2 linked regions of the Magnetococcus sp. PR-3 genome follow. The protein of the gene in region 2 interacts with the protein of the main gene of each other region in a pairwise test. Links are inferred from orthologs where the notes say so. Each region holds a gene or a part of one and is shown on either strand. Other genes may lie near its edges.

Region 1 (12,832 bases), on a different replicon or contig from region 2:
AATCACATGGTCTAAAACGTGGACATCAATGGGGTTTAAGGCCTGCATGAGATGGCTGGTAAGCAGAATATCATCTTGTGAAGCCTTGGGATTACCCGATGGATGGTTATGGGCCAGGATGACATGGGCCGCTTTATGCCGAATGACCAGTTCAACCACCTGACGGGGGTGAACATGGGCCTGCCGTACCGTACCCTCGGTGACCAGGGCAGGAAACAGCAGGCGACACTGTGCGTCCAAACAGAGGACGTAAAAGACCTCCTCCATGCGACCAGCCATTAACGGCATCAGGTAATCACGTACGGCATCTGCCCGGTTTAAAGGGGGTTTGGTGCGGGTGGCGGCATCGTGTTGATAGCGTCGGGTAAGGGCGGGTAGCAGGGTTAAAAACAGCGCAGCGGTTTCCCCCATGCCTTCGACCGAAGCCAGATCCACCGGGTCGGCTTCCATCACCGCCGATAAGGAGCCAAAGCGCTGCACCAAGCGGTGGGCAATGGGGTTGGTATCCCGTCTGGGCAGGGCATAAAACAGTGCCAATTCCAATATTTGATGGTCTTCAAAGCCATCCAGCCCTTCTTGGGCAAAACGGTTACGCAGACGATCCCGGTGTCCACCATGCAGGGTGGGCTCTTTGGACTTGGTCTTATGGTTTGATTTTGCTTGGGCCATTTGCTTATGCAGTCGCTTGGCTTACAATGAATGGGTTGTGTATATCTGGCGTATTGTAAAACGGATAACCGGCCTATGCATGGTTTTTTGCGTATCCGTTTCATTCCACCGTATAAAAGGTAGATCATGGAAGAGACCCCCCCGACCATGGATGTTCCGCCCCCACCATTGGAGGAGCCCCCGTACCCGATGGATGCTCAAGCAGAAGCGCTGCCTCCTCAGGGTATGGCATCTTTAGAAACCAGCACCGCAATGGAACAGGACCCCGATGCACCCAAAAAGCGTGCAACCTGGTCCCGTGAGGCAGAACAGTCGGTTTTAGGGGCGGTGTTGTTGGATAACAACGTCATGGATTCCGTGGCTGACTCTCTCTCCCCGGATGATTTTTACATGGGTGCGCACCGTAAGATCTATCAGGCGATGTTGGAGCTGATGGAACGGGGTGAACCGCTGGATCCCGTGGTACTGCGTCAATATTTGGAACGGTCCGATGAGCTGGATGGGGTGGGGGGACCGGTCTATTTGGCAGAGTTGGTTACCACCGTACCAACCGCGGCCAACGCCAAAGCCTATGCCCGTATGGTGCGGGATAAGGCACTGTTACGCAGTTTGGCCCAGACCGCCACCGAAGTGGTGGAGAATTGCCACGGGAGTGAATCCCCCGTGGATCAGATTTTGGAAGAGGCCGAGCAGAAGATCTTTCAACTGGGGGAGTCGAAAGACAGCAGCCGGTCCAGCTACCATGATATGAAGAGCATCATGGTGCCGGTGTTTGAAAAAATTGAATCGTTGATGGAGCAAAAGAGTGCGGTCACCGGTGTCCCCACCGGGTTTGTAGATCTGGATCGTCAGTTGGCGGGGTGTCAGCCTTCAGATCTCCTTATTCTGGCTGGGCGTCCTTCCATGGGTAAAACGGCGCTGGCTATGAACATTGCCGCCAATGCCGCCCTACACCATAACGAGGCTGTAGGTGTGTTCTCTCTGGAAATGTCCAAAGAACAGTTGGCCATGCGTATGCTGGCGTCTGAAGCACGGATGGATGCCCAGGCCATGCGGATTGGTAACATCCGTACCAACGATTATCAAAACCTGACCAACACCGCGACTTTGCTCTCAGATGCACCGATCTATATTGATGATACTCCGGCTATTTCCATTACCGCCATGCGGGCCAAATGTCGCCGTTTAAAGCGGGATAAAGGGCTGAAGCTCATTGTGATCGACTACCTACAGTTGATGCGGGGCAGTACCAATACCGATAACCGGGTGCAGGAGATCTCCCAAATTAGTCAGGGTTTAAAGGCCATTGCTAAGGAGATGTCGGTACCGGTTATTGCGCTTTCTCAGCTCTCTCGTTCGGTGGAACAGCGGCCGGATAAACGCCCCATTCTCTCCGATTTGCGGGAATCAGGAAGTATTGAGCAGGATGCGGATGTGGTGATGTTTGTCTTCCGGGAAGAGTACTATAAACGGGATGATATTGATCTAAAGGGTAAGGCCGAAGTGATCGTGGCCAAACAGCGGAATGGTCCCGTGGGTATTGTAAACTTGGCTTTTCAGAACCAATTTACCCGCTTTGAAAACTTTGCCAACCGGGAAGAGTATTAACCACCCTATGGTGGCCTGAAGAGGGTGGCCCCCCCTTTATGCTGTGGTTTATGGGGTATAGGCATGTTGGCTGTTGGTAGGGTATATCGGCCATGCTGTAAAGGGGTTGGCTTAAGGTTTACAACCCCGTACCATCAGCTTTACATGTTGGTATGGTGGGACAAAACAGGGGTGTATACTCAGTTTTGCAGCCCAGCATAAAAAATAGGTTTTAGCTCTATTACCAATGGGAGCACACCGATGCAGAACTCTACCCCATGGTCCCATCGCCCCACCTGGTTGGAAGTGGATATGGCGGCACTACGCCATAATCTACGTATCGCCCGTAAAGCCACAGGGGAAGATGTGGCCCACTTTCCTGTCATTAAAGCGGATGGCTACGGAACCGGTGCCATTGGGGTGGCCCATGCACTGGAAGAGGCCGATGGTTTCTGTGTGGCCTTGGTTGAAGAGGCTGAGCAGTTACGTGTGGCGGGAATTGGCAAACGTATTATGCTCTTTTCCGGGCTCTATCCTGGCTTAGAAGAACGGGCGATCCGTGCGCGTGTCGAGCCTTTTTTAAGTGATGAAGTGGATCTTGACCGGCTCTGGCAGGCTGCCAAACAGATCGGTCCTATCCGTATACATATTAAAGTGGATACCGGCATGGCAAGGTTGGGTTACCACCCTGAGGCCATCCCTGAACTGTTGGAAAAATTGGCGGGTATGCCAGAGCTGGAACTGGCAGGTTTGGTGTCCCATATGGCCTGTGCTGATGATCGGGCAGGCCCCATCACCGACCATCAGCTCGCGGTGATGGCACCGATTCTGGAACACCCCTTCGTTCAAGAAAAACAGCTGGGGCTATCCTTTGCCAACTCAGCGACCATATTGGGGCATACTCAGGCACATTATGAGTGGGTCCGTCCGGGAATTATGATCTATGGGGCTTCACCTTTTCATCCCTACACAACTGCGGCAGAAGAGGGGCTGCAACCTGTGGTGAAATGGATAACCCACATCCAGCGCATCCATACGCTCCCCAAAGGTCGCTCTTTGGGGTATGGCCATACCTTTACAGCACCACGTCAAACCCGTATTGCACAACTTCCTGTGGGTTATGCCGATGGCTACAACCGCCTGCTCAGCAACAAGGGACACGTACTCATTGCCGGGCAACGCTGCCCCGTTGTAGGGATTGTCTGTATGGATCAGATTGCTGTGGATATTACGGATCTGCCGGGGGAGATACAACAGGGGGACGAGGTGGTGCTCTTGGGGGTGCAGAAGGGGGCAGAGATGACATTGGAGGAGATGTCGAACCAGTTACAGACCATCCCTTATGAAATCCTCACCCGTATCGGTCCCAGGGTACCCCGTCGCTACCGCGAAGGGGATGTACTATCAAGCTGTTTTGGTTAACGTACATTTTCCATCATGGCTTCAAGCATCTGACGTTTTTTCTGCATGCGCTGTAGTCCATTTTCCTTATGGACGACCAACAAACTCAGATCATCTTGCCGTTCGGCCACAAAGCGATCCAGGTCCACCAAACTCTGTTTAAGGGTCTCGATCGCGTGTTCCCTGCGTTGTGCTGTCATCGACATGGTCATCGTCATTCCTAGCCAATTTAGACACGAATGCATATCGCACTCGTATGACGTTCCTTGTTCTTAAGTGTGTATCCATCCTAAATCTGGTGACGTTGTGTTGCATTGATGGGGATCAACCCCTATTGATGCGCCTAAGCTTTCCTATCTCCCTATAAAACCTGCTTGGCACCCCCCTTGCTCATAAGGTTGGTGGATGGACCTTATTCCCTAACCCCTGTTGGGACCGAATATTCGGATGGATGAGATCCTTAACCAATTTTTGAAGCTACTGATATGAAAGATGAATCTTTAAACTGGCTGCGCATATTTGGGGTGTTGGCACTGGTGCTATTTATGTTTCACCCCCCTCAAGAAGGGTGGAGTAACAGTACCGTTATGCCGACGCAAAAGGGGCAAAATGTACCACCAGTAGCAACCCATGCCGGTGGTTTGCATACGCTACTTTTAGAGAGTGCCAGCCGCCAAGATATGGCCTTGGCCACCCTTAAAGCAGCCCAGAAAATTGGTCTGGAACAGGTGTGGTGCCATAAACAGATTAACATGCGCCCACCCCGTATTCAGGTATTGGCGGGTCCTTACAACAGCAGCATTCAGGCCCAGCAGGTGCGGGACTGGTTGGCCCGTCGTACAGGTATTCATGCCATGCTCCGGGTGACCCAGTACCCAGAGGTGGTCCCCAACAAAGAGATGCGTTTTAAGGATTGTCAGGCACCAGGGCAGGCGTTGCCTGCGGATTATCCACGCACCCAGCCGATGGGCAAATATCTGGTTTTGGTGGGTGCTTTTGGTAACCGAGAAAATGGTACACGGGTCCTTGAAAATTTGTTGCATAAGAATATTCCCGCCCGGATGAAAATGATCTGGCAGGGAGAGCGCAGTCGTTTTCATATTCTGGTCGGTCCTTTTTCAGACCAGCTGGATGCTGAAGATGTGGTGCGTTTGATCAAAGATGAAACCGGATATACCGCCCACTATCAGCGGATTCACTAAGGGTGGTTCGGGTCATGCCTAAGGGTATGTATGGCTGTGGCGGATAAGCCCGCCAAAGGTTGTAACGGGGCCATAAGTAGGCTGGATATGGCCTGCCTGGATAAAAACCTGGGGGAGACAGTACCACGTGCTGTCCCTGTTTTCTCACCACATGTTTGGCATGTAGAAGCGGCGATGGTATGGCCAAGGTAAAAGAACAGTTTGTCTGTACCGAATGTGGTGCGGAGTTTCGTCAGTGGCAAGGCAAATGTAACGCCTGCAATGCCTGGAACAGTCTTAAAGCCTTTACCCCAGCTAAAAAAGGGGCGCGCTCGGCCCACCCTAAGCTGGGGGTGGAGATGGAGCCCATCACCTTGCAGAGTGTGGATGGGGGTGAGGCACCGCGTATTCAGATCGGGATCTCTGAGCTTGACCGTGTGTTGGGCGGAGGTTTGGTTTCTGGAGCGGCCATTTTAATTGGGGGTGATCCAGGTATTGGTAAATCCACCCTGTTGATGGGGGCGTTGGCTAAGCTCTCAAAAAACAACAAGGTCCTTTATGTCTCGGGGGAGGAGTCCCTCATTCAGTTGAAGTTACGCTCGGAGCGGCTCGGGGTGGACGGCTCCAACTTTTGGGTCTTTATGGAGAACCGTTTAGAAGCGGTGGAAGAGGCGGTTGCCAAACAGGAGCCCGATGTTTTGGTGGTGGACTCTATTCAAACCATCGCTGGGGATGAAATACCCTCAGCGGCGGGGACGGTGACCCAGGTACGTGAGTGTGCATCACGCATGATCCAATGGGCCAAACGACGCAATATGGCGCTCTTTCTTATTGGGCATGTGACCAAAGAGGGGCAGATTGCAGGTCCTCGTATCCTGGAGCATATGGTGGATACGGTGCTCTATTTTGAAGGGGAGCGGGGCCACAGCTACCGGATTTTACGTGCGGTTAAGAACCGTTTTGGGGCCGCCAATGAAATTGGTGTGTTTGAGATGCGTGAGGATGGTTTGGCACAAGTGACCAACCCCTCAGAGCTGTTTCTCTCAGAACGGGTCGGGGGCGCGGCTGGATCGGTGGTCTATGCAGGGCTGGAGGGTACACGGCCGGTATTGGTTGAAATCCAATCTCTGGTCACCCCAAGCCCCTTACCCCAACCCCGGCGTACCACTGTGGGGATTGATACCAACCGTCTGGCTATGCTGACAGCGGTTTTGGAAAAACGGTTGGGATTGGGCCTGTTTAACCACGATATCTTTTTGAATGTGGCGGGTGGTTTTCGGGTCAATGAGCCTTCAGCAGATTTAGCCGTGTCACTCTCCCTGTATGCGGCCCTGCGTAACATCAGTCTGGACTCAGGCATGGTGGTGTTGGGGGAGGTGGGTTTGGCTGGTGAAGTGCGGGCTGTCTCTCATGCCGCAACCCGCTTGAAAGAAGCGGAGAAACTGGGTTTTACCCGCTGTATTTTGCCCAAGAAGAGCATGAAAGGGTTGCCAGAGGGTATGCAAATGAAGTTGCACCCTGTTGAGGTGATTGAGGATGCCGTGGAGCTGTTGGCTTAAGGGTACCTCTCTACGCTGTTGGCTCCGTTGTGATCGCATGCATTGGGTAGGACGCATGGTCTGCTCCCAATGCATCGTGGTTATCATCCTGTATGGGTCTTCAGGCTTACACGGGGATAGATCGGTGCAGCATTCAGCCTCTTGTGTTGGCACGCAGCCAAAAGTACCTGGGTGATCCTTGGGTAGGATGGGCAAGGGTGTGGAAAAAAAAAGTGTGCTTTATGCCCTTTCAACCCCACGGCTGTACTGGGGTCAGGAAGAAGCTAAAACCGGGTTAAAGCTATGGGTACAAACCCCATGTCAGCCCGCTGTAGGATCGGTTCGAAAAGGAGCTTCGGGCCAGTTTACATAAGGATAGGAAATAACGATGGAAATGCTCAGATCTTTGATCTGAAACGAGGTATCCCATGATCTGGTTTGATTATTTGTTGATTTTCATCCTCGGTTCTGTTCTGCTTCTAGCCGCAAGCCGGGGCTTTTTCCGGGAAGTTTTTGCGTTACTGGGCTGGGTCTTAGCTTTTATCGCGACCACGTTTATGAGTGGCCGGTTGGCTGCGCACCTTAACCCATGGGTGGCAGATGTAGAGATGGTACGTATACTCTCCATCTCTTTAGTCTTCATCACCACCTTAATGGCTGTATGGGGTGTGGGTTATTTCCTCAGTTGGGCTATTGCCCCCGCAGAATTGAACTGGAAAGATCGCATCCTGGGGATGAGCTTTGGCTTGGTTCGTGGTATGCTCATCCTCTTGGTGGGTTTTAGCACCTTGATGGCCTTTGGTGGTCCACCAGAGGCGGTGATGAAACGCTCCATTATGGCACAGCATTTAGCAGAGGGTGCGTGGCGGTTGAGCATCTTACAACCGGAAGATTCCATGCTGCGGGTTTATGGGGATGAGCGCCCAACCCGTATCCAAACCGTTCCTGTACCCACTTGGGAGACCGATGAACGGACCTTGGAAGCTTGGCTACAACGGCCCATGGAGGCACCTCCAGCCGAATTGCCAGCACCACTGTTGACCCATAAACCGGCTGAGAATGTGGCACGCCTCTTTTAAACGGTGAGCGACTGGTCCGGAGGTCATAGACATATTGCGTTACGGGCGGGTTTGTCAGGGGGGTAGCAACGATCCTGCAGGCCCGGTTTGTTGTCACCACACCATTTTAAAGGTGTGGGTGATCCTGGGGGTATTGGTCATTGTGCCATGCCTTTAGATTGAAGAGCGGAATCGACCCTTGTTTGATCCTACCGACGAACACTTTCATGATGAATGCGGCGTTTTTGGGGTATTTAACCACCCAGAAGCCTCCAACCTGACCTATCTGGGTCTCTATGCCTTGCAGCACCGTGGGCAGGAGTCCTCAGGCATTGTTTCGGTTAAAGATCGCATCTTCCACACAACCCGCGGTCAGGGTTTGGTGGCGGATGTGTTTAAAAAACGGGAACTGGATGCTCTGGAGGGGGATAAGGCCATTGGCCATGTGCGTTACTCCACCACCGGTGGTAGTGCCAACACCCGCAACCTACAGCCCTTGGTGGTGGATACCGCCGATGGCGGTTTGGCCATTGCCCACAACGGCAACTTGGTAAACGGCACCGACATGCGCCGGATACTGGAACGCCGGGGTTCCATTTTTCAATCCACCATGGATACCGAAGTGATTGTGCATTTAACGGCACTCTCTCGGGAAACCAAATTCTCTGACCGTCTGGTTGAGGCCCTGCAGCAAGTCCAGGGTGCTTATGCCATGGTGGCCATGGATGAGAACCAGATCATTGCGGTACGGGACCCCCACGGTCTACGACCCCTGGTCTTGGGTAAGGTGGGGGATAAGGGCATTGTGGTCTCTTCCGAGACCTGTGCACTCAACCTGATCGAAGCTGAGTTCTGGCGGGATGTGGAACCGGGTGAAATGATTGTGATTGGCCCGGATGGCATTCACAGTTTTTTCCCTTTCCAAAAACAGAAGCGCTCCTTCTGTGTCTTTGAGTATATCTACTTTGCCCGCCCTGACTCTGATCTGGATGGGATTAATGTCTACAATGCCCGTAAGGCCATTGGGGCCAAGCTGGCTGAGGAATCGCCAGTGGATGCGGATGTGATCATTCCGGTCCCAGACTCTGGGGTACCCTCGGCATTGGGTTTCTCACAGGCTTCGGGTATTCCCTTTGAGCTGGGTATTATCCGTAACCACTATGTGGGGCGTACCTTCATTGAGCCTCAGCAGCAGATCCGCCACTTTGGTGTTAAGATTAAGTTGAACGCCAATAAGCAGATTTTTGAAGGCAAACGGGTAGTACTGGTGGATGACTCTGTTGTGCGGGGTACCACCAGCCGTAAGATTGTCAAAATGGTGCGGGCTGCTGGTGCACGAGAGGTGCATGTGCGTATCTCCTCTCCTCCAACCACCAATCCCTGTTATTACGGCATTGATACCCCAACCCGGCAGGAGCTATTGGCTGCCAGCCACACGGTTGAGGAGATGTGCAGCTACATCACGGCGGACTCCCTGTGCTATGTCTCGACAGAGGGTCTTTATACGGCGTTGAATGCCAAGCGGGAAGACTATTGTGATGCCTGCTTTACCGGGGCTTACCCGGTTCCTTTTCCCAATCAGGATGAGAATGAGCAGTTGACCCTGCTTAAAGAGTCCTCCTGATTGTACGGAAGAGGGTTGCGTAAAAAACAGACCCCCCTTGGCTTATGGCCAAGGGGGGTTTTGGTTATGGGGGGTGTAACAGTGACCCTGAAAGGGTAAATACAAAGCTTCAGAGCTACCCAAACCCCTGGGTACCACCTAGCCTGTGGTTAGGCCAGATCCCGGCGGGCAAAGGAGAAGGCCTGGAAGGTGTGTTTGTAAGGGGAGTCACCAACCCTGGTGATCTCTGCTACCCCCATCTTGTAGTTGTAGTTACCACTGATCCAGTCTGGCACACGCCCGGCCAAGGTGTTGGCAGGATTTTTGGTGCGAAGAAAATCCATATAGAGCACACCTGGGCGAATCTGTGGTGTCACGTGGGCAACCGCTTTAACGCGGGCGCTGGTCAAGCGTATACGGCCTGCTTTCATCAGTTCGGAGAAGCGGAAATCATCCTCCTCTACACCAGCGCCCACCCCTTCATGACCGGGTACACGGTCGGAATGGACCTCCACATAATCGCCGCTCTCAATACCCCGTTTGGCGGCATCATCAGGGTGGATCTCCACCACATTTTCTGGAAAGCGCTGGTTAAGCAGGGGTTTGCGTTCATCATCAAAGCCGGATTGCCAACGCTCGTTCTGACGGCCAGAGGTCAACCACAGCTCCTCCCCTTTGGGAGAGATCCAGCTCCAGTAATCCGAAAAAAGATCCCAGGGGGATTTCTGTAAATTGATCTTTCCGGTCTGACTGTTGAAGCGGGTCAGTTTTTTGGAAATGCGGTTGGGTGCGGTCAAACCTGTGGCGGGTAGCTCGCGGTTGACATCATGCAGTCGAACGGTCCCTTCCAGCTCCCCACGATCATTAAGTAAAACGGGACCCTGGATCCCTTCCCCCCCGAGTTCACGCATTTTTTGATGCAGCGTTTTGCCTTCCTGGTGAGCCGCCACTTTGACCATGTGAAAATCTTTACGGCTGCCACGGGAAAAACGGGAGGACTCCTCGGCCACAGCATTGCTATCAGCCCAGTCATAGCCAGGAAAACCCATGCGTTTACCCAGCTGAGCGATAATCCACCAATCGGGCTTGGCCTCTCCCGGCGGATCATAAAATTTGTCGTAGAGACGTAACCGACGCTCACCATTGGCCCGCATAAAGGGCTCTTCGCCCCAGGTAGCCGCCGGGAAGACAATGTCTGCCAGTTGGGTCCCTATGGGTTCGACCGGGTAGATCTCCTGGTTGAACACCACGGTTCCCCCTGAATCGGCCCGCTTTTTTAGGGTTTCGATGATATGATCCCGGTCCAGCGTGTGTACTTGGTGGGGATTATCGGTGACCAACGCCTTAAACTTTTCGGCCAACTGGTCAGAGCCGCAGGAGGCTTGTATCCAGGTGGTACCGATCACGTGGGCAATACGGGTGTTGCCCTGTAGAAAATAGCGGTCAACATCCAGCGCGCGACGGCGGCGGCCTGGTACCTTCTCTGGAGAGAAGTTACGGGGGTAGGCGGCGGCCCGTACCATACCCCGTTGATGTCCCCCGGCCCGACCCACAACCTGCCCCGGACGCCCACCCGCTCCAACCAGCGTGGCCAGTGCGGAGATGGCGTTGGTATTACCGGTATTGTTGGACCAGTAAAACCCCTTTTCAATCATGATGGAGCTTTTGGGACGGCTGCCATCCTTACGGGGTTTGGCCAACAGCTCGGCAGCGCGCTGAATTTTAGCGGCATCGACACCAGAGATGTCAGCGGCTTGTTCCAGGGTGAACTCAGGTTGGGCCAGCAACCATGTTTTCCAATCCTCATAGCCTTCGGTTTGGAACTTGCCCCAGGTGGTGCGCCACTGCCAAGGGGTGTTGCGGGTACCCTGCCCAAAGCCTGAAGAGCTGCCCCACTTGTCGTTGACCCACGCTTTGATCCACGCACGATCCTGCCAGTTGTTTTGCACAATGATACGGGCTATGGCATTGACCACCAGCAGGTCGGTGCCCGGTAGGACATCCAGCCATAGACCACCACGGGCCTCAGCATGGGCCACCCCTGCGGTTTTTCGGGGGATCATGAAGATGGTTTTCTGCCCACGTTCAATACCTGGCATGATCCACTGGGTGAAGAGAATGGTCTTGGTCTCATAAGGATCGGTTCCACAAATGAGCAGCGTTTCGGCATCCTTCCAATCTTGATAAGCGGGGCCAAAGTTATCAAAACCGGCATCCCGAAAACCGGGGGTGCTGGTGACATCCGCCGGGGTGTCATGAAAGGAAAAATTGGGGGTTTTTAGGTGGCGGAAAGCAAACTTTGTGATGGCGTAGGTGTTTTCAATGTATTGGTAGGAGTAGCTCTTCATCCCATACGCATGGCTACCATAGGTATCCACCACATGGCGGCCCACAGCCGCGGCAACATCCAATGCCAGCGCCCAGGAGACCGGCTGTAGTTGGCCATTCACCCGGATCATGGGCTCTTTAAGACGATCCCCCGTGGGGCTATCGGCGCGGTAGCACTTTTGGGCCAGGGTACCACCACGAATGCTGGAATCCCCCCCTACATTCACGGATTTCATCTCGGGGTTGGCGACAATCACCACATGGTGAGGTTTGCCTTCATGTTCAACAATGGTGTGTTGGGCGGGGGCGTACCAGCCATCCAGGGGATAGACCGGAAAATCCAACTTCAAGGCATTTTGATGAGCCTTCGGTCCACCATGGGGGCCAGCTTCTGGCCAGCGGTAGACCAAATAGGCACAACCCACAATACAGTAGTCACAGACGGTAGAGATAATCGCCGCATCCGCGGGAGGGAGCGGCACATGGTCCTGAGGGGTGACGAACGGTTTTTTTGGCATGGTCTTTACCCCTCAAGCCTATTTTGATGTCGGCCATAGATCAGCCCCAATACACCGGTGGCCATAATCTCATCCCCCTCCAGTTCCAAAACAATTTGGGGTAGGCTCTGGGTGGCTTGTCCTGTGATCAGCATGCCGTGGCGGGTTAGGTCAAAGCTGGTGAGATGAAAAGGGCAGGGGCCCAGGCTGAAGTTGTCGGCCTTGAAGGTGTTCTTTAAACGACCGCCCTGGTGAGAGCAGGTGAGGTTGAAGGCGACAATATCCTCCTCTGCCCCAACACCGCCACCAGCCCGTGTACCTAGCTTGACCAATATATTATTGCTGTGGGCCTCGTTGTCTGGATAGCGGAAAGTCTGTGGCTGGCTGGTCGTGAGATCCTTCAGCGATCCGATGCGTTGACGGGGATAGTGACCGATGCGGGCCTGTACACGGGGTGCATGGGGGGCGCAGCCCAGGGGCAGGGTAACCGTGGTTACGGTTAAAGCCGAGGCAAACAAAAAATCCCGCCGGGAGAGAATGCAGCGATGATTAGGCTGGCTCATGGGGTTACCTCCCGTTGGGGGGTCAGGGGCTGCATGGGGGGGAGCTCCGGCTCTGGCATAAGGATCTGTTCACCCGATAGGCTTAACAAAAACGCCACCAAATCTTTCTGCTGGCTCGTGGTGAGATCCAGGGATTGCATCCGACGGGATTTGGTTTCCGGCCACATGTTTTCATCCCCCCCATCGTTATAAAACGCGACCACCTCTTCCAAGGTCCAGAAGGTGCCATTGTGCATGTAAGGGGCTGTGTATTGGAGATAACGCAGCGAAGGGGTACGGAAGAGCCCCTTGTGTTTGGGATGTTTGGAACGGAAGTAAAGTCCGGGGTCATCTTTGAAGTGGCGGTAGCTTGTTTGATCCACACCTTTACTGTAGAGCTCAAAGCGAAAAGTGACCTGGGCCAGGCC
Region 2 (8,230 bases):
TGGGGATGACCCGTTGATAGTTGGGAAAACGACCACTGACCAGCTTGGAGGTCAAGACAATGCCTGGCTTGGTAATGCGTATGAATTTCTCATCCAAGGCCAGATCCACTGCCTCTTCATCCTCTTCCACCAGCTTACGGATCTCCTGCACCGCTTTACGGGGAATAATCAGCTCTGCACTCTCATCCACAGGGATATCCAGGGCCATTTCGGCCATGGCCAAACGGTGGGTATCGGTAGCGACAATACGGACTAAGCCATTTTCACCCTCCTGGTTGGCATCGGCCGCACTCACCATGTGCAGTAAAATACCATTTAGGGTAAAGCGTGTCTCATCCTGGCTCATGGCAAAGTGGGTCTTGGCGATCATCTCAGCCAAGCGTGGGCCATCCAGCGTAAAGCTTTGTCCTTGGGCTGTCTCTGGGAAGGGCGGAAATTTATCCGCGGCAATACCCACCAGGGTAAAGCGGGCTCGGCCACAGGTTAGGACCAAGCGTTCCCCAGCCTCACTACGCAGGCGTAGGTTGTCTTGGGGGAGCTCTCGTACAATTTCAAAAAGTTTACGCGCCGAGACCGCAATGGAACCGATGTTCTCCACCTCTGCAGGGCAGCGGCTTTTCATGGAGACTTCCAGGTCGGTTGCGGTCAGGGTTAATCCCTCTTCACTGGCTTCCAACAGGGCATTGCCCAGCTCGGGCATGGTGTTGCGTTTCTCCACCACTGTCTGCAGACGCTGCAGGGCCTTGAGAAAGGGTTCGCGGCTAACGTGAAATTCCATGGGTGCCTCACTCTTGTGCTTATCCGGCTCTCGTAAGTTCGGAGCCGGTTATTTTTGCAACATGCTCTTAAGGGATTCCAACTCATCGGCCAGGGCCGGGGTCTTCCCCTGTTTCTTCTCTACCTGACCCACCGCATACAGTACGGTGGTATGGTCACGGCCACCAAACCGGTGCCCAATCTCCGGGTAGCTGTGTTGGGTTAGCTGTTTACACAAATACATCGCCACCTGCCTGGGGTGACTGAAGATACGTGAACGGCTATTGGAGCAAAGGTCGGTTACCTTGACCTTGTAGTAGTTGGCCACCGTTTTTTGAATCTGTTCCACGGTTACCGTACGATCTTGACCCCGTACAATATCCTTGAGCGACTCCTTGACCAGACCCATGGTAATGGGCTTACCCGTCAGTGATGCGTAAGCAGATACCCGGATTAAGGCACCCTCCAGCTCTCGCACGTTGGTCTGTACGGCATCCGCCAGAAAAAAGGCCACTTCATCGGCTAGGCGCATACCCTCATTGCCTGCTTTTTTCTGCAAAATAGCCACACGGGTTTCCAGATCTGGTGGCTGCATGTCTGCGACCAACCCCATACCAAAACGGGAGCGTAGACGTTCCTCCAACTGCTCAATCTCATGGGGGAAGCTATCGGCGGTCATGACAATCTGTTTTTTGGCTTCATAGAGGGCGTTAAAGGTGTGAAAAAACTCTTCCTGAGTCGCCTTCTTACCCGCAATAAACTGAATATCATCAACAAGCAGAACATCTACAGAGCGGAAGTTCTCCTTAAAATCAAACACCCGTTTAAAGCGTAGGGAGTTGATCAACTGGGTCATAAAGTTTTCTGAGGAGATGTAGAGCACCCGTTTGTCGGGGTCAATCTCCAAAACCCGGTTGCCAATCGCTTGCATCACGTGGGTTTTACCCAGGCCAACCCCGCCATGAATAAACAGGGGGTTATAGGCGGCAGCTGGTGCCTCGGCTACCCGTGCGGCTGCGGCATGAACAAACTGGTTACAGCCACCGACCACAAAGCTGTCAAAGGTGTAACGGGGATCCAATCCGCTTTGGAATGTCTCCTGTTCCTCCTCGTTGCTACTGGCCACTTGGGTCGGTACAACCGTTTCAGTTTTAGAGGCCTGGGGTTTATCCAGCTCTGGGTCAGCCGCAAACAGTAGGGTAACTGGCTCACCCAGTTGTTCACTGAAGATATCCTCTAGTAACCCGCCATATCGCTTTTTTACCCAGTCAGCAGAAAAATCGTTCACGGCCAAAACCTGTAACTGGCCGTCATTGATTGCACCCCCTGCTTTAAGGGGGCGTATCCATGCCTCAAACACCTGTGCCGAGACCTGCTCGGCCACTGCGTCCATCACTTTGGACCAAATATCCTGCATTGTCCCTCTGTGCCCTCCCGCCGGGCAGGGGCGCCTAGCCCTAGGGGCGTACGCCTTTAAAAATCACTGCATATAGGTTCTGGTTGTGTGAAAAAGGATCCTTCGGCACAACCGCAACATCACATGGTACTCGGGAATGGGGTGTGCCTCAATGGATAGAAGATTCACAAACGCGCGCGTACTATCGGTCATTTAATGCTTGACCCTTTAGCAACTTTGGCTACAATGGTGCGTTTTCGTCAAACGACTTGTGCTTATAGGACGGCGCACCCCCCTGTTCCTTCCCCACTTTCTAGAGGGGTTTGGGGCTTTTCGGAGGCGTGTCGGTGCGGGCAGGGAGCCCCACAATACCGCCGCCACAGCGCTGTTTGAACATGTTCCGATAAACCCCGAAAAGAGGAGGGGAACCCGTGAAACGGACTTTCCAACCCAGTAAAATTCGTCGTAAGCGCACCCACGGTTTCCGTAGCCGCATGGCCACCAAAAATGGCCGTAAAGTGCTGGCTGCACGCCGTCGTAAAGGTCGCAAGGCGCTGATTCCGTAAATCTGGATCGCGCTGCCGAATTATTTCGGCACACATGGATACTTGCAAACCACGAACTGCTGACGGTTCGTGGTTTGCTGTGTCTGGTAGGATCGAACCCTTTGCGCCACTGCTATGAGGGCTGTATTGAACGACGTACCCGCGCATGCACCGCAACAGGCTGGTTTTCCCAAAACTGCCCGTCTGCTTAATGCCAAGCAATTTCGTCAGGTTCTGGCGGCTCAAAAACGCAGACAGAGCCGTGCCTTTGTGCTTTATAGCCGTGATGGCAGCGGTCTAGCCCCCAGAATTGGCTTTACTGTTAGTCGCAAGGTGGGCAAAGCCCATGTACGTAACCGTATCAAACGATTAGCCAGAGAGCTGTTTCGTCTCAACCGCTACCGTTTGCCGGATGGACGGGATTTTGTACTGATTGCCCGTCATCGTGCAGGGACCATGAATAACAGTGACTTGCTTTCGGAGTTGAACAAACTGTTCAAACCCCATTGGCGTGATGTGAAGAATTGAGAGCGCTGCTATGGGTCGTTTGCTTGTTTTACTGGTCCGGTTTTATCAGCTATTCATCTCACCCATTTTGCCGCCCTCATGCCGTCATAGTCCCTCTTGCTCCCAGTACGCCATTGAGGCGTTAAAAAAACATGGGGCTCTAAAAGGATCTTGGCTTGCCTTTCGGCGCATTTTGCGGTGCAATCCCTGGCATCCAGGCGGGCATGACCCCGTCCCTTAAACCTCGCAATCTTGGTGAATCATGGATCGGCGCACACTCATTGCCATTGTACTCTCCTTTGTTCTGCTTACTGCTTTCCAGTTCTATATGGCTTGGAAGTATCCTCCTGCAGAGTTGACCGGGCAGCAGCTACAGGCCGGTGAAACTACGGATCCAGCTGAGGTTGGAAATTCGTCTGGTGTACCAACCCAACCTAAAGATAGCAGTGCCCCCCCTGTTGCAGGTATGAGCAGTGGTGCCCCCAAACCGATGGCTACCATTCAACAAGCCGTTAATGAAGATGCCGCCAGTTTGCTGACCTTTAAAAACAGCCTGGTAAAAGGCAAGCTAAACCTCAAGGGTGGACGCTTGGTGGGTATGGATTTCATTAAGCATACCGATGTGCTTGATGGAAACCCGATTTCCTTCATGGGTATTAACCCTGTTGAGTCCTTCTATCAGGAAAGTAGCTTCCTGCCGGCGAATGGCAGCACGGTGCAGGCACCTGATGTCAATACCCAGTGGAAGCTGGTTGGTGAAGATACACTTGAAGGTAAGGGTACTTTCACATTGGTTTGGGAAAACAGTGACGGCGTGGTGTTTGAAAAGCTGTTTACCTTCCAAGAAGACAGTTACCTGTTCAAAGTTGAAGACCGCATTGTCAACAATAGTGGTTCAGACCTAGGGGTTCACCACTATAGCCAGCTCAAGCGTATTCCCATCATCAAAGAAGATAATATGATGGCCATGGCTGACTTCCAGGGGCCTATGGCTTTTCTGGATGATGAGCGCCACCAGTATGCTTACGATGAAATTGTGGAAGAGGATATCATCGTTAATGGTAAAGCGGGCTGGAGTGGTATCAGCGATAAATATTTCCTGGCTGCCATGGTACCCAGCGTGCTACCTCAACAGGCCCAACCCCGCCGCTTTTACTTCGATTATGACCGCCCCAACTACCGGGTAGGTATGGTTGATAACAGTGTGATTGTACCTGCTGGCCAGTCATTCTCTGCATCGTATGACCTGTTTGTTGGCCCCAAGGAGATCGATATTCTGGAAGGTAGCAGCTTGGCTTTGGAGCGTTCCATTGACTATGGCTGGTTCCATTTCCTGGCGGCCCCTTTGGTTAAGGTTCTTAACTTCTTCTATTCGGTTGTTCAGAACTATGGTGTCGCCATTGTGCTGCTGACGCTGGGTATCAAACTGGTTTTCTATCCTCTGGCGAGTAAGAGCTACCGCTCTATGAACGCCATGAAGAAGCTACAGCCTAAGATTGAAGAGCTCAAAAAACTGCATGGCAGTGATCGCAACAAGATGAATGAAGCGATGATGAAGCTCTATCAAACCCATAAGGTTAATCCTTTGGGGGGCTGTCTTCCTATTTTGGTTCAGATTCCAGTCTTCTTTGCGCTCTACAAGGTGCTGTTCCTCTCTGTTGAAATGCGCCACGCACCCTTTATGTTGTGGATTCCTGACCTCTCAGCGATGGATCCCTACTATGTTCTGCCGTTGCTCATGGGTGCCTCCATGTTCCTGCAGACAAAGTTGAATCCCACTCCATCTGATCCCATGCAGGCAAAGATTATGCTGTTCTTGCCGGTGATCTTTACCGTGATGTTCCTGTCGTTCCCATCAGGTCTGGTTCTTTACTGGTTGGTGAACAACGTGCTTTCCATTGCTCAGCAGTACTACATTATGAAGCAGATGGAACATGAGAAAATCTGATTCTTCCCAAAGAGGAATCGGCTAAAATAAGAATGGGATCCGGAGGCAACTTCGGGTCCCATTCGTGGTTTAATGGGGTGAGGTTGCTTTCTGTAGCCCCCCAAAAGGTTATGCTCTGACACTTGGCTTTAGGGAACGAGAAGATGTTACGGACACCACAACTGCATGAGCAGGATTGTATTATTGGCATGGGGACACCCCCCGGCACCTCTGGTGTGGCTGTTGTGCGTCTGAGCGGCCCAGGAATCCTCTCAAAAGTTGTTCCGCACCTGGTGACCCCAAAAGGGGCAAAAGTGTCAGAAAACGCTTTTCAGCCCCGCCTTATGCAGCGTTTAGATTTTCTTGATCCTGACATGCCAGAGGTACCCCTGGATCATATGCTTGTGGTGTTTTTTCCCAACCCCCGCTCTTTTACTGGGGAAGATATGGTGGAGCTGCATGGCCATGGTTCTCCGGTCGTTGTTAAACGTGTTATGGAGATACTTGTACGCAGCGGTGTGCGCCCTTCTGATCCCGGTGAGTTCTCTAAGCGTGCGTACCTAAACGGTAAGATGGATTTGGTGCAGGCTGAGGCTTTAATGGGCCTTATTGAAGCCAGTACACTAAGGGCGGCACGGGAAGCTTCTCGGCAGATGGTGGGTTCGTTATCCGAACGAATTACAGAATTAAAGGCACATTTGGTTTTGACCTATGCCCACCTGGAAGCGGCATTGGATTTTTCTGATGAAGATATTGAGCCAGATTCGGATGGCGGGTTGTTGGATCGTTTGTGTTTTGTCCAGTCAGGATTAAAGACCTTATTAGGCTCTGCTGAACTGGGTCGGCAAATGCGAGAAGGGTTTGAGTTAGCCATTGTAGGGCGACCCAATGTGGGGAAATCCAGCTTGTTTAATGCACTTTCTGGTGAAGAGCGGGCCATTGTTACGGATATTGCGGGTACAACACGGGATATCAACGAGAGTAATTTGGTCATTCATGGGTTGCCAGTGGTGTTGGTGGATACAGCTGGTTTGCGAGAGAGTGATGATGTGGTTGAGCAAATTGGTATTAACCGGGCGTGGGAGCGTGTAGAGCGGGCGGATGCCATTGTCTTTGTGGTGGAGGCAGATCAGGGCGTTACGCGTGCAGATAAAGAGCTTTTAGCGCGTTTACCAACCGATCGTGCGTTGTGGGTATGGAACAAGTTGGACCAAAGTGGTGGGGTGATGCCTGCAACTGTTGATGATTGGCCGAGTGACAAAGTATGTGGAACCTCCTGTACCAACGGAGTGGGTTTAGACAGTGTGGTTGATCATATTATACAACTCATGGCTAATGTGCCTGAGCAGGGTGAGGGTGCTGTTGTTATGGCTATGAGGCAGCAGGAAGCCTTACAAAAGGCATGCAATTTAAATGAAGAAGCTATTGAATTATTGAGGAATAACCAGTGGCTAGAGCTAGTAGCCGAGCCATTAGCAAAATCTATCGATGAATTAAGCATATTAATAGGCGGGACAGATTATGAAGATGTTCTTGGAGAGATATTTGGCAATTTCTGCGTTGGCAAGTAGGGTGTTTCACGTGAAACACTGTGTTTTTGGTGGGGTTTCACGTGAAACCTGGATGGAAGTGTGTTTCACGTGAAACATGTAAAAAAGCGTGAATTTGATGGTTTTGAGGGTGTGTAAATGTTTGATCAGACCTATGAAGTGATTGTTGTTGGCGCTGGCCATGCTGGGTGTGAGGCTGCGAATGCGGCTGCTTCTTTAGGGTGTCGTACGCTTCTTTGTACGCAGTCTATCGATGCTATTGGTCAAATGTCATGTAATCCAGCAATTGGAGGGATAGGTAAGGGGCATTTGGTAAAGGAGTTGGATGCGCTTGGTGGCTTGATGGGTGTCGTCGCAGACAAGAGTGGTATTCAGTTTAAGAAATTAAATAGGCGTAAAGGTCCTGCTGTTCATGGTTCGCGTGCGCAGATGGATAAGGCAGATTACAGAAAAAACATGAAGCATGAGTTAGATGTTGTGGGTGGTTTAGAGCTTCGTCAGTGTGAGGTTGTAGATATTATTTTTGATGGGAAGTGTGTTGTTGGTGTTAAAACCGACTGGGGTGAGTTGTATGGGTGCAGGTCAGTTGTGTTGGCCTCTGGTACATTCTTGGATGGTTTGATACATATTGGTGATAGGCAGTTTCCTTCTGGGCGTTTGGGTGACAAAGAGAGTCATCCGTTGGCAGTTTCCATGAAATCGCTAAATTTAGAAATGGCTCGTTTCAAGACAGGCACACCTCCGCGTTTAGATGCTCGTACAATTGATGTAGAAGCGTTGCAGAGGCAGGATGGTGATGTGTCGCCTTCGCCGTTTTCGTTTATTCACGATAAGGTGTGTAGGCCTCATGTCTCGTGCTGGATAGGCAACACGACCAAGCGTACTAAGCAGATCATTCAAAACAACCTTCATCGGTCCGCGATGTATTCAGGTCAGATCGAAGGTGTTGGTCCTCGGTACTGCCCGTCTATTGAAGATAAAATAAAAAAATTTGAAGGAAGGGATACGCATCAGGTGTTTCTAGAGCCTGAGGGTGTTTCAACAAATGAAGTATATGTGAATGGTATATCCACTTCTATGCCTGTTGATGTTCAGTGGGAGATGGTTCGGTCGATTGAAGGGTTGAGCGGGGCCCAGATTGTTAGGCCGGGTTATGCGATTGAATATGACATGGTGATGCCTACAGAGTTAGATCATTCTCTGGCGGTCAAGACGTATGATGGTCTGTATTTAGCGGGTCAAATTAATGGAACAACGGGTTATGAAGAGGCTGCGGTTCAGGGGTTGGTGGCTGGGTTAAATGCTGCCAGAACATCTTTAGGAAAAGAGAAGTTTAGGTTCGAGCGAGAGTCTGGGTATGTTGGTTTGTTGGTTGATGATTTGGTCACTAGGGGTGTGGATGAGCCTTACCGGATGTTTACGTCTAGAAGTGAGTTGAGGATACTGCATAGGGAGGATAATGCAGACTTTAGGTTGACGGAGTTGGGTCGAGAGTTGGGTTTGGTGGGTGGTGGGCGTTGGAGTCGCCATCAGGAGAAAATAAAACAGT

The links.
Region 1: the proteins of dnaA (region 2) and dnaB interact in binary tests that used the Escherichia coli proteins (3 or more experiments, as listed by UniProt). The link is inferred for Magnetococcus sp. PR-3 from one-to-one orthologs.

The regions. Positions count from the first base shown.
Region 1 is NZ_JBAHUQ010000006.1:281-13,112, forward strand. What follows is about bases 40-3,036. They hold dnaB (replicative DNA helicase), read left to right. Parts: upstream 40-795; coding sequence 796-2,277; downstream 2,278-3,036. Other genes in these bases: radC (RadC family protein), read right to left, coding at 40-669; alr (alanine racemase), read left to right, coding at 2,518-3,036. Also shown: more of radC, read right to left, coding at 1-39; more of alr, read left to right, coding at 3,037-3,678; V5T57_RS05755 (hypothetical protein), read right to left, coding at 3,675-3,863; V5T57_RS05760 (SPOR domain-containing protein), read left to right, coding at 4,143-4,859; DNA repair protein RadA, read left to right, coding at 5,039-6,397; V5T57_RS05770 (CvpA family protein), read left to right, coding at 6,805-7,455; purF (amidophosphoribosyltransferase), read left to right, coding at 7,634-9,058; V5T57_RS05780 (arsenate reductase (azurin) large subunit), read right to left, coding at 9,208-11,883; V5T57_RS05785 (arsenate reductase (azurin) small subunit), read right to left, coding at 11,889-12,425; V5T57_RS05790 (cytochrome-c peroxidase), read right to left, coding at 12,422-12,832. UniProt on the Escherichia coli protein: The main replicative DNA helicase, it participates in initiation and elongation during chromosome replication. Travels ahead of the DNA replisome, separating dsDNA into templates for DNA synthesis.
Region 2 is NZ_JBAHUQ010000047.1:15,419-23,648, forward strand. The notes cover bases 1-2,925. They hold dnaA (chromosomal replication initiator protein DnaA), read right to left. Parts: upstream 2,174-2,925; coding sequence 827-2,173; downstream 1-826. Other genes in these bases: dnaN (DNA polymerase III subunit beta), read right to left, coding at 1-778; rpmH (50S ribosomal protein L34), read left to right, coding at 2,584-2,718; rnpA (ribonuclease P protein component), read left to right, coding at 2,845-2,925. Also shown: more of rnpA, read left to right, coding at 2,926-3,225; membrane protein insertion efficiency factor YidD, read left to right, coding at 3,236-3,445; membrane protein insertase YidC, read left to right, coding at 3,467-5,152; tRNA uridine-5-carboxymethylaminomethyl(34) synthesis GTPase MnmE, read left to right, coding at 5,296-6,702; tRNA uridine-5-carboxymethylaminomethyl(34) synthesis enzyme MnmG, read left to right, coding at 6,820-8,230. UniProt on the Escherichia coli protein: Plays an essential in the initiation and regulation of chromosomal replication. Binds in an ATP-dependent fashion to the origin of replication (oriC) to initiate formation of the DNA replication initiation complex once per cell cycle.